DNA from 2 places in the Pseudomonas sp. MBLB4136 genome. Region 2 is predicted to be linked to the other one. Evidence: predicted binding sites of a transcription regulator. Region 2 holds the regulator's gene; the other holds the start of a gene.
What was found. The regulator FliA, encoded in region 2, starts transcription of late flagellar genes. The targets are predictions, from matches to a motif close to CTAAAGTTTNNNNNNNNNNNGCCGNTAA.
Positions count from the first base shown of each region.

Region 1: ACSX1D_RS10425 (methyl-accepting chemotaxis protein) is a predicted target of FliA. The motif match lies at 2,292-2,319, and genes of this name have one in related genera.

Region 1 is NZ_CP196713.1:2,266,410-2,270,829, forward strand. It holds gene ACSX1D_RS10420 (DinB family protein) at 1-460, opposite strand, end outside; gene ACSX1D_RS10425 (methyl-accepting chemotaxis protein) at 696-2,261, opposite strand; gene acnA (aconitate hydratase AcnA) at 2,415-4,420, opposite strand, start outside.
Region 2 is NZ_CP196713.1:3,067,541-3,071,960, forward strand. It holds gene ACSX1D_RS13780 (chemotaxis protein CheA) at 1-692, opposite strand, end outside; gene ACSX1D_RS13785 (protein phosphatase CheZ) at 703-1,491, opposite strand; gene ACSX1D_RS13790 (chemotaxis response regulator CheY) at 1,511-1,885, opposite strand; gene fliA (RNA polymerase sigma factor FliA) at 2,020-2,766, opposite strand; gene fleN (flagellar synthesis regulator FleN) at 2,763-3,602, opposite strand; gene flhF (flagellar biosynthesis protein FlhF) at 3,708-4,420, opposite strand, start outside.

The DNA.
Region 1 (4,420 bases), 800 kb from region 2:
CCTGGCCGCGATGATGGGTCTGATGGTTGAAGAAGTGCAGCAACAAGCTGGAGAGCCGTCGCTGCGCCTGCTGTCCCTTCATGTTCTGGTAGCTCAGCACGTGGTCCAGGTCGCGCTCCTGCAGGGACGAAAGCCACTGACAAATCAGTGCGTCCAGCCATCGGCGACGCTCGGAAAGCTGGCCGAAGTCGCTGAACAGCACTTGCTCAAGGGAGGCGGGCCTCGGCAGCTCGCAGGCGGGCTGCAGGCTGGGTGCTGATGCGGGATGCTGGGCGAAGCGCTGCAGCCAGACCGTGTCGGCCACGATGAGGTGATTCAGCGTGCCCAGAATGGATCGGAAGAACGCACCTCTATCCTGTGCTATCGCCTCGGGCGATAGTTTTTCGGCGGCTGCGTAGACTTGGCCATTCATCCATTGGTTGTAACGGGCGAGCAGATCGAAGTGCTGTTGCAGGTTCATTGGAGTCCATTCCTCTGGGGGCGTGGGGTAATCGCCCTGATAGCTGGTCGCGCCCGGCGTGCAGCCTGAGGCTCAGGCTTCAGCAGCGGGCAGGGCGAAGTGACCCCTTTTGTATTGTTCCGGGAAAATAGCCCGATAACTCGGGCCGCGAAGGCAGGCGGGTCGAAAGACTCTGGCAGGGCGGACAGGCCTGGCTCGCAACGGGCGCGCCGCCAGGTGGCGGCGCGCCTCCGGCTCAGCGGTTGAAGCGTTCTACCAGGGAATACTGGCCTTGCGCCGTGGCCGTGAGCTCGCCGCTGAGCTGGACGGTGCTCTGGGCCTCGCCGGCGGTCTGGTCGGCCAGGTGGGCGATGTTGGTGATGTTCTGGTTGATCTCGTCGGCTACAGCGCTCTGCTCTTCGGCGGCAGCGGCGATCTGGTTGGCCATGTCGGCGATATTGGCCACCGCATCGCTGATTCCGGCGAGTGCCTGGTCGGCCTGCCGTACGCGCTCGACACCGTCATCCGCCTGCTTGCGGCCGATCTCCATGGTCATCACCGCCTCTTCGGCCGTGCGTTGCAGCTTGGCAATCAACTGATGGATCTGCCCGGTGGATTCGGCGGTACGCTGGGCCAGCGAGCGCACCTCGTCCGCCACCACGGCGAAGCCGCGGCCCATCTCGCCGGCGCGCGCCGCCTCGATGGCGGCGTTGAGGGCGAGCAGGTTGGTCTGGTCGGCGATGCCCTTGATGACGTCGACCACGCCGCCGATCTCGTTGCTGTCCTGGGCCAGGCGGGTGACGGTCTCGCCGGTCTCGCCGACGGACACCGAGAGGCGCTGGATGGCTTCGCGGGTTTCCGCAGCGATGTTGCGTCCCTCACTGGTCAGGCGGTTGGCTTCCTGGGTGGCGATCGCGGTGCGCGCCACGTTGCTCGCCACCTCCAGGGTGGTGGCGGCCATTTCGTTGATCGCGGTGGCGACCTGCTCGGTCTCCTGGCGTTGGCGATCGAGCCCGGACGAGCTGTTGCGCGCCAGGGTGTCGGCGCGCTTGGCCTGTTGGGTGAGGTACTCGGCACTGTCCTGCAAACGGGTCAGGCAGGTCTTCAGTCTGGCCTCCTGGCTGAGCATGGACATCTCCAGGCGTCCTTGGGCGCCGCGGCTGTCGGTGTACATCTGCGCGATCAACGGGTCGTTGGTGGTCTGTTCGGCCTGTTGCAGCAGGCGCTTCAGGCCGCGTCGTTGCCAGCTGAGGCCAGCCAGGCCGAGCGGCACGGAGAGCAGGGCGGCGAGCAGAAAGCCCCAGCCGGAGTCGAGCCAGGCGCCGAGCAGAAAGCCGAGCTGGCCGATCAGAATGAACGGCAGCCAGTCCTGCAGCACCGGCAGCCAGCTGTCGCTGCCCGGCACCGCCGACTTGCCGGCATTGAGCCGCTGGTACAGCGCCTCGGCGCGGCGTACCTGCTCGCTGCTCGGCTTGACCCGCACCGACTCGTAGCCGCTCACCTTGCCGTTCTCCAGGACCGGTGTGACATAGGCGTTGACCCAGTAGTAGTCGCCGTTCTTGCAGCGGTTCTTGACGATGCCCATCCACGGTCGCCCCTGCCTCAGGGTGTTCCACATGTGCTCGAACACGGCCGGCGGTACATCGGGGTGGCGCACCAGGTTGTGCGGCGCGCGCAGCAGTTCGTCACGGCTGAACCCGCTGACCTCGACGAAGGCGTCGTTGCAGTAGCTGATCTGGCCCTTGAGGTCGGTGGTGGAGATCAGCCGCTGCTGGGCCGGAAAGCTGCGTTCACGCTGGGTGATCGGTTGATTGTTGCGCATGGCTGAGGAGTCCCTGAAGGCGATACCGAATTGTCGGCTGCCGCGAGCGAAAGTTGAGGGCAAGAATAATGGCTGCGCGGCACGCCGTGTTGACCTAAATCAGCCATCTGGCGCCCGCGCTGTGGCAGGGCAGGGAGCCCTGCCACGCTGGACTCAGCTACCGGCGATGAGTTGTCGCAATACGTAATGCAGAATGCCGCCGGCCTTGAAGTACTCCACCTCGTTGACCGTGTCGATGCGGCACAGCACCTCGAAGCGTTCGGCCGATCCATCCTCGCGCCGTATCTCCACCGTCAGGTTCATGTGCGGGTGCAGTTCCACCCCGTCCAGGCCGCAGACACTCAGCGTCTCCTTGCCACTCAGTTGCAGGGTCTTGCGGTCCTGGCCGGCCTTGAACTGCAGGGGCAGCACGCCCATGCCGACCAGATTGGAGCGGTGAATGCGCTCGAAGCTCTCGGCAATCACCGCCTTGACCCCGAGCAGGTTGGTGCCCTTGGCCGCCCAGTCGCGGGAAGAACCGGTACCGTACTCCTTGCCGGCGACCACCAGAAGCGGCGTGCCGGCTTCCAGATAGCGCATCGCCGCGTCGAAGATCGCCAGTTTCTCGCCACTCGGCACATGCAGGGTGTTGCCACCTTCCTCGCCGCCGAGCATCTCGTTCCTGATGCGGATGTTGGCGAAGGTGCCACGCATCATCACCTCGTGGTTGCCGCGCCGCGAACCGTAGGAGTTGAAGTCCCTGGGTTCGACGCCCTGCTCGCGCAGGTAGCGCCCGGCCGGGCTGTCGGCCTTGATGTTGCCGGCCGGGGAGATGTGGTCGGTGGTCACCGAGTCGCCCAGCAGGGCGAGAATCCGCGCCTGGTGAATATCGCCGATATGGGGCGGGGCGCCGGCGATGTTCTCGAAGAAGGGTGGATGCTGGATGTAGGTGGAGTCGGCCTGCCAGGCGTAGGTGTCGGCGTCGGGTACCTGGATGGCCTGCCACTGCTCATCACCGGCGAAGACTTCGGCGTACTCCTTGTGAAACATCGCCGTATCGACCTTCTGGATGGCCTCGGCGATCTCCTTCTGGCTCGGCCAGATGTCTTTCAGGTACACCGGCTTGCCGTCCTTGCCATGGCCCAGCGGCTCCTCGCCGATGTGCATGCGCACGCTGCCGGCCAGGGCATAGGCCACCACCAGCGGCGGCGAGGCCAGCCAGTTGGTCTTCACCAGTGGATGCACGCGGCCCTCGAAGTTGCGGTTGCCCGACAGCACCGAGGCCACCGTCAGGTCGTTCTCCTGAATGGCCTTCTCGATAGGCTCGAGCAATGGGCCGGAGTTGCCGATGCAGGTGGTGCAGCCGTAGCCGACCAGGTCGAAGCCCAATTCATCCAGGTAGCGGGTGAGGCCTGCCGCCTTGAAGTAGTCGGTCACCACCTTGGAGCCGGGGGCCAGCGAGCTTTTCACCCAGGGTTTGCGCCTGAGGCCCTTCTCCACGGCGTTCTTGGCCAGCAGGCCGGCGGCCATCATCACGCTCGGGTTGGAGGTATTGGTGCAGGAGGTGATCGCCGCGATCACCACGGCGCCGTCCCTCAGCTTGTGGGTCTGGCCATCGTGCTGGTAATCGACCTCGCCGGCCTGCTCGGCGGCGCCGACCGCGGTACCGCCACCGCCCTCGTTGAGCAGGCGGTTTTCCTCCTTGGGACTGGGCTTCATCTGCAGGCCCATGAACTCATCGAAGGCCCTACTGACCTGGGACAAGGCCACCCGGTCCTGGGGGCGCTTGGGCCCGGCCAGGCAGGCCTCGACGCTATCCAGTTCGAGGGCCATGGTGTCGCTGAACACCGGCTCGTGGCCGGCCTCGCGCCACAGTCCCTGGGCCTTGCAATAGGCCTCGACCAGTTTGACGCGCTGCTCCGGCCGCCCCGATAGGCGCAGATAGCCCAGGGTGATCTCATCGACCGGGAAGAATCCGCAGGTCGCGCCGTATTCCGGCGCCATGTTGGCGATGGTCGCGCGGTCGGCCAGCGGCAGGTCGGCCAGGCCGTCGCCGTAGAACTCGACGAACTTGCCGACCACGCCCTTGCTGCGCAGCATCTGGGTGACGGTGAGCACCAGGTCGGTGGCGGTAATGCCTTCCTTTAGCTTGCCGGTGAGCTTGAAGCCTATGACCTCCG
Region 2 (4,420 bases):
GCGGCAGCGACGGCTGCGACCGCCGCCGTGCGTTCGGCCGCGCCGGGGGCGGCGAACTGCCCCTTGCCGTGCAGCTGATCGAGCAGCGCCTCGAACTCGTCGTCGGTGATCTCGTCGGCGCCGGCGGCACTTGCAGAGGCTTCGGCCGGCGCATCGTGCAGGGAGTCGAGCAACTGCTCGAACTCGCTGTCGGTGATATCCGTCGAGGCAGCCACCGCCTGTACCGGGGTCGGCTCCGGCTCCGCACGCACTTCGGCAGGGGCCTCCGGGGCGGCAGCCGGCTGGCTCGCCTCGTCGGCACTGGCGGGTTCGGCCAGGCGCGCCAACGCGGCCAGCAACGCCTCGCTGGCCGGCGTCGGCTCGGTCCGCTCGCGCACCTGGGCGAACATGCCATTGACCGCGTCGAGCGCCTCCAGCACCACATCCATCAACTCGGCGTCGACCCGTCGCTCACCCTTGCGCAGGATGTCGAAGACGTTCTCCGCGATATGGCAGCACTCCACCAGCTCATTGAGCTGGAGGAAGCCGGCGCCACCCTTGACGGTATGAAAGCCGCGAAAAATCGCGTTGAGCAGGCTCATATCGTCCGGGCGGCTCTCTAGCTCGACCAACTGTTCAGACAGTTGCTCGAGAATTTCGCCGGCCTCTACCAGGAAATCCTGGAGGATCTCTTCATCGGCGCCGAAGCTCATAAACGTGCTCCTAAAAACCTAAGCTGGAAAGCAGATCGTCGACGTCGTCCTGACATGCGGCGACGTCTTCACGCTTTTCGGCATTAATCTGCGGACCTTCACCATGGGAAGGCTCTTTTTGTTTGGCCAGCTCGGCGCGCAGCGCCTGATGGTCATGCTGGATACCGGCGAACTGGTCGACCTGACTGGCCATCAGCACCAGCTTGAGCAGGTTGCTTTCCACCTCGGTGACCAACTGGGTGACCCGCTTGATCACCTGGCCGGTCAGATCCTGGAAGTCCTGGGCGAGCAGAATGTCGTTGAGGTGCCCCGACAGCTTGGCACTGTCGCGCTCGCTGCGAGCCAGGAACAGCTCGATGCGCTTGGCCAGCTCGCGAAAGCCCTCGGCGCCCATTTCCCGACGCATGAAGCGCCCCCACTCGGCACTCAGGCCCTGGGCCTCGCTGCCGAGGTCGTTGACCAGTGGTGCACTCTGCTCGACCAGGTCCATGGTCCGGTTGGCGGCCTTCTCGGTCATCGTCACCACGTAGTTCAAGCGTTCGGTGGCATCGGTGATCTGCGAGACTTCCTGCGCATGGGGCACGCGCGGGTCAAGCTGGAAATTGACGATGGCGTTGTGCAGCTCGCGCGTCAGTTTGCCGACTTCGTGGTACAGACCACGGTCGCGGGCTTTGTTGAGTTCATTGATCAGCTGCACCGCATCGCCGAAGTTGCCTTGATCCAGGCTATCGACCAACTGGCGAGCATTTAACTTCAGGGTCGACTCGAGGTCGTCCTGCTGGGAATCATCGTGTTCCATAGCGCCCTCGCGGCAGACATCAGCCGTTGACCCGCTCGAAGATCTTTTCGATCTTCTCTTTCAGCACCTGGGCTGTGAACGGTTTGACTACATAACCATTCACTCCGGCCTGAGCGGCCTCGATGATCTGGTCGCGCTTGGCTTCCGCGGTAACCATCAGCACGGGCAAGTGCTTGAGCCGCTCATCTGCCCGAACCGCGCGCAACAGGTCGATACCGGTCATGCCAGGCATGTTCCAGTCGGTCACCAGGAAATCGAAACTGCCGCTGTGCAGCATCGGCAGCGCGGTGGTGCCGTCGTCGGCCTCTGCGGTATTGGTGAACCCCAAGTCACGCAGGAGGTTCTTGATGATCCGTCGCATCGTTGAGAAATCATCAACGATGAGGATTTTCATGTTCTTGTCCAAGTCGACCTCCGTACAGTCCTAAACGTAACCAGCCGCTGGCTACGCCCTTAATCGTGAAACCGGCCTGGCAGAGCGTTGTGCAACCACTGCACCGGCAATTTCCATCAGCGCCCTGCCCAGGGCTATCGCGCGCGCCACTCACCCAGTCGCGCACGCAGGCGTGACGCGCACTGGCTGTGTATCTGGCTGACTCGCGACTCGCTGACCCCCAGCACCTCGCCAATCTCCTTGAGATTCAGCTCCTCATCGTAATACAGCGCCAGCACCAGCCTCTCGCGTTCCGGCAGGTTGGCGATGGCATCGGCCAGGGCCGCCTGGAAGCGCTCGTCTTCCAGATCACGCGAAGGTTCATGATGGGTGGCATTGGCGTCTTCGCTCAGTGCGCCATGCTCGCCGTCCTGCAACAGGTCGTCGAAGCTGAACAGGCGACTGCCCAAAGTGTCGCCAAGAATGCCGTAGTAATCTTCGAGACTCAATTGGAGTTCGGCCGCAACCTCGTGATCTTTAGCGTCACGTCCGGTTCTGGCCTCAATTACCCGAATTGCGTCGCTGACCATGCGACTGTTGCGGTGCACCGAGCGTGGCGCCCAATCGCCCTTGCGCACCTCGTCGAGCATGGAGCCGCGAATGCGAATGCCGGCGAACGTCTCGAAACTGGCGCCCTTGCTGCCGTCATATTTCTTCGCCGCCTCGAGCAGGCCGATCATGCCGGCCTGGATCAGGTCATCCACCTGCACGCTGGCCGGCAGACGCGCCAGCAAGTGGTAGGCGATACGCTTGACCAAGGGCGCATGGCGCTCGATCAACTGATGCTGGGAATCTTGCCCTTGCGCCTTGTTATACATACGAAGTCCGGAGGCTGCTGTCATACCGCTGAGTCCGCGACCGGCTGATGCACCAGTCGTTCGACGAAGAATTCCAGATGACCGCGTGGGTTGGCCGGCAGCGGCCAGGCATCGACCTTCTGCGCGATCGCCTTGAATGCCAACGCGCACTTGGAGCGCGGAAACGCCTCATAGACCGCCCGCTGCTTCTGCACGGCCTTGCGTACCGACTCGTCGTAGGGCACCGCGCCGACATACTGCAGCGCGACGTCGAGGAAACGGTCGGTGACCTTGGTCAGTTTGGCGAACAGGTTGCGACCTTCCTGCGGGCTGTGGGCCATGTTGGCCAGCACGCGGAAGCGGTTCATGCCGTAGTCGCGATTGAGCAGCTTGATCAGGGCATAGGCGTCGGTGATCGAGGTCGGCTCATCGCAGACCACCACCAGCACTTCCTGGGCCGCGCGCACGAAGCTGACGACCGAGTCGCCGATGCCCGCCGCGGTATCGACGATCAGCACGTCCAGGTTTTCGCTGATATCGCTGAAGGCCTGGATCAGCCCGGCGTGCTGCATGGGCGAGAGCTGCACCATGCTCTGGGTGCCGGAGGCGGCCGGAACGATGCGGATGCCGCCCGGCCCCTGCAGCACCACGTCGCGCAGGTCGCACTCGCCGCTGATCACATCGGCCAGGGTGCGCTTGGCCGTCAGGCCCAGCAGCACGTCGATGTTGGCCAGCCCCAGGTCGGCGTCCATCAACATGACCCGGCGGCCGATATCGGCCAGGGCCAGGGCCAGGTTCACCGACACATTGGTCTTGCCGACGCCACCCTTGCCGCCGGTCACCGCAATCACCTGTACGGGATGCATACCCATGTTCTCTATACACCTTGTCTAAGGTCGACTGGATCCGCTTGCCTAAGCGTACCCCGCCAATCCGACACCAGGCCAACCCGCACCTCGTGCCACTGAGTCATTGCTGCCGCGCGGCTAACCGGCGCGGCGTGCCGGCTGCTGATAGAGGCCGGCGAACATCTCGGCCATCGCGTCTTCACTCGGATCTTCCGCGGACTGCAGGCCCACGGCCCGGCTCACCAGCTGGTGGTTGCGCGGCACCTGCAGGTCATCGGGAATGCGCGGGCCATCGGCCACATAGGCTACTGGCAGGCGTTGGCCAATTGCCAGACCCATGACCTCGCCGAGGCTGGTGGCCTCGTCGAGCTTGGTCAGGATGCAGCCGCTCAGGCCACAGCGCTTGTAGCTGTGATAGGCGGCTTTGAGTACCTGGCTCTGGCTGGTAGCCGCCATGACCAGGTAGTTGCGCGCCTTGATGCCGCGACTGGCCAGGGCTTCCAGCTGCATGCGCAGCGCCGGGTCGTTGGCCGGCAGGCCGGCGGTATCGATCAGCACCACGCGCTTGCGCGCCAGGGGCGCCAGGGCCTGGGTCAGGGACTGCCCGGGATCGACCAGGGTCACCGGCACGCCGAGGATGCGGCCGAGGGTCTTGACCTGCTCCTGGGCGCCGATGCGGTAGCTGTCCATGCTGACCAGGGCGATGTTCTGGGCGCCGTGCTTGAGCACGTAGCGCGCCGCCAGCTTGGCCAGGGTGGTGGTCTTGCCCATGCCGGCCGGGCCGACCAGGGCGATCACCCCGCCCTCCTCCAGCGGCTCCTGCTTCGGCGTCTGAATCGCATGGGACAGGT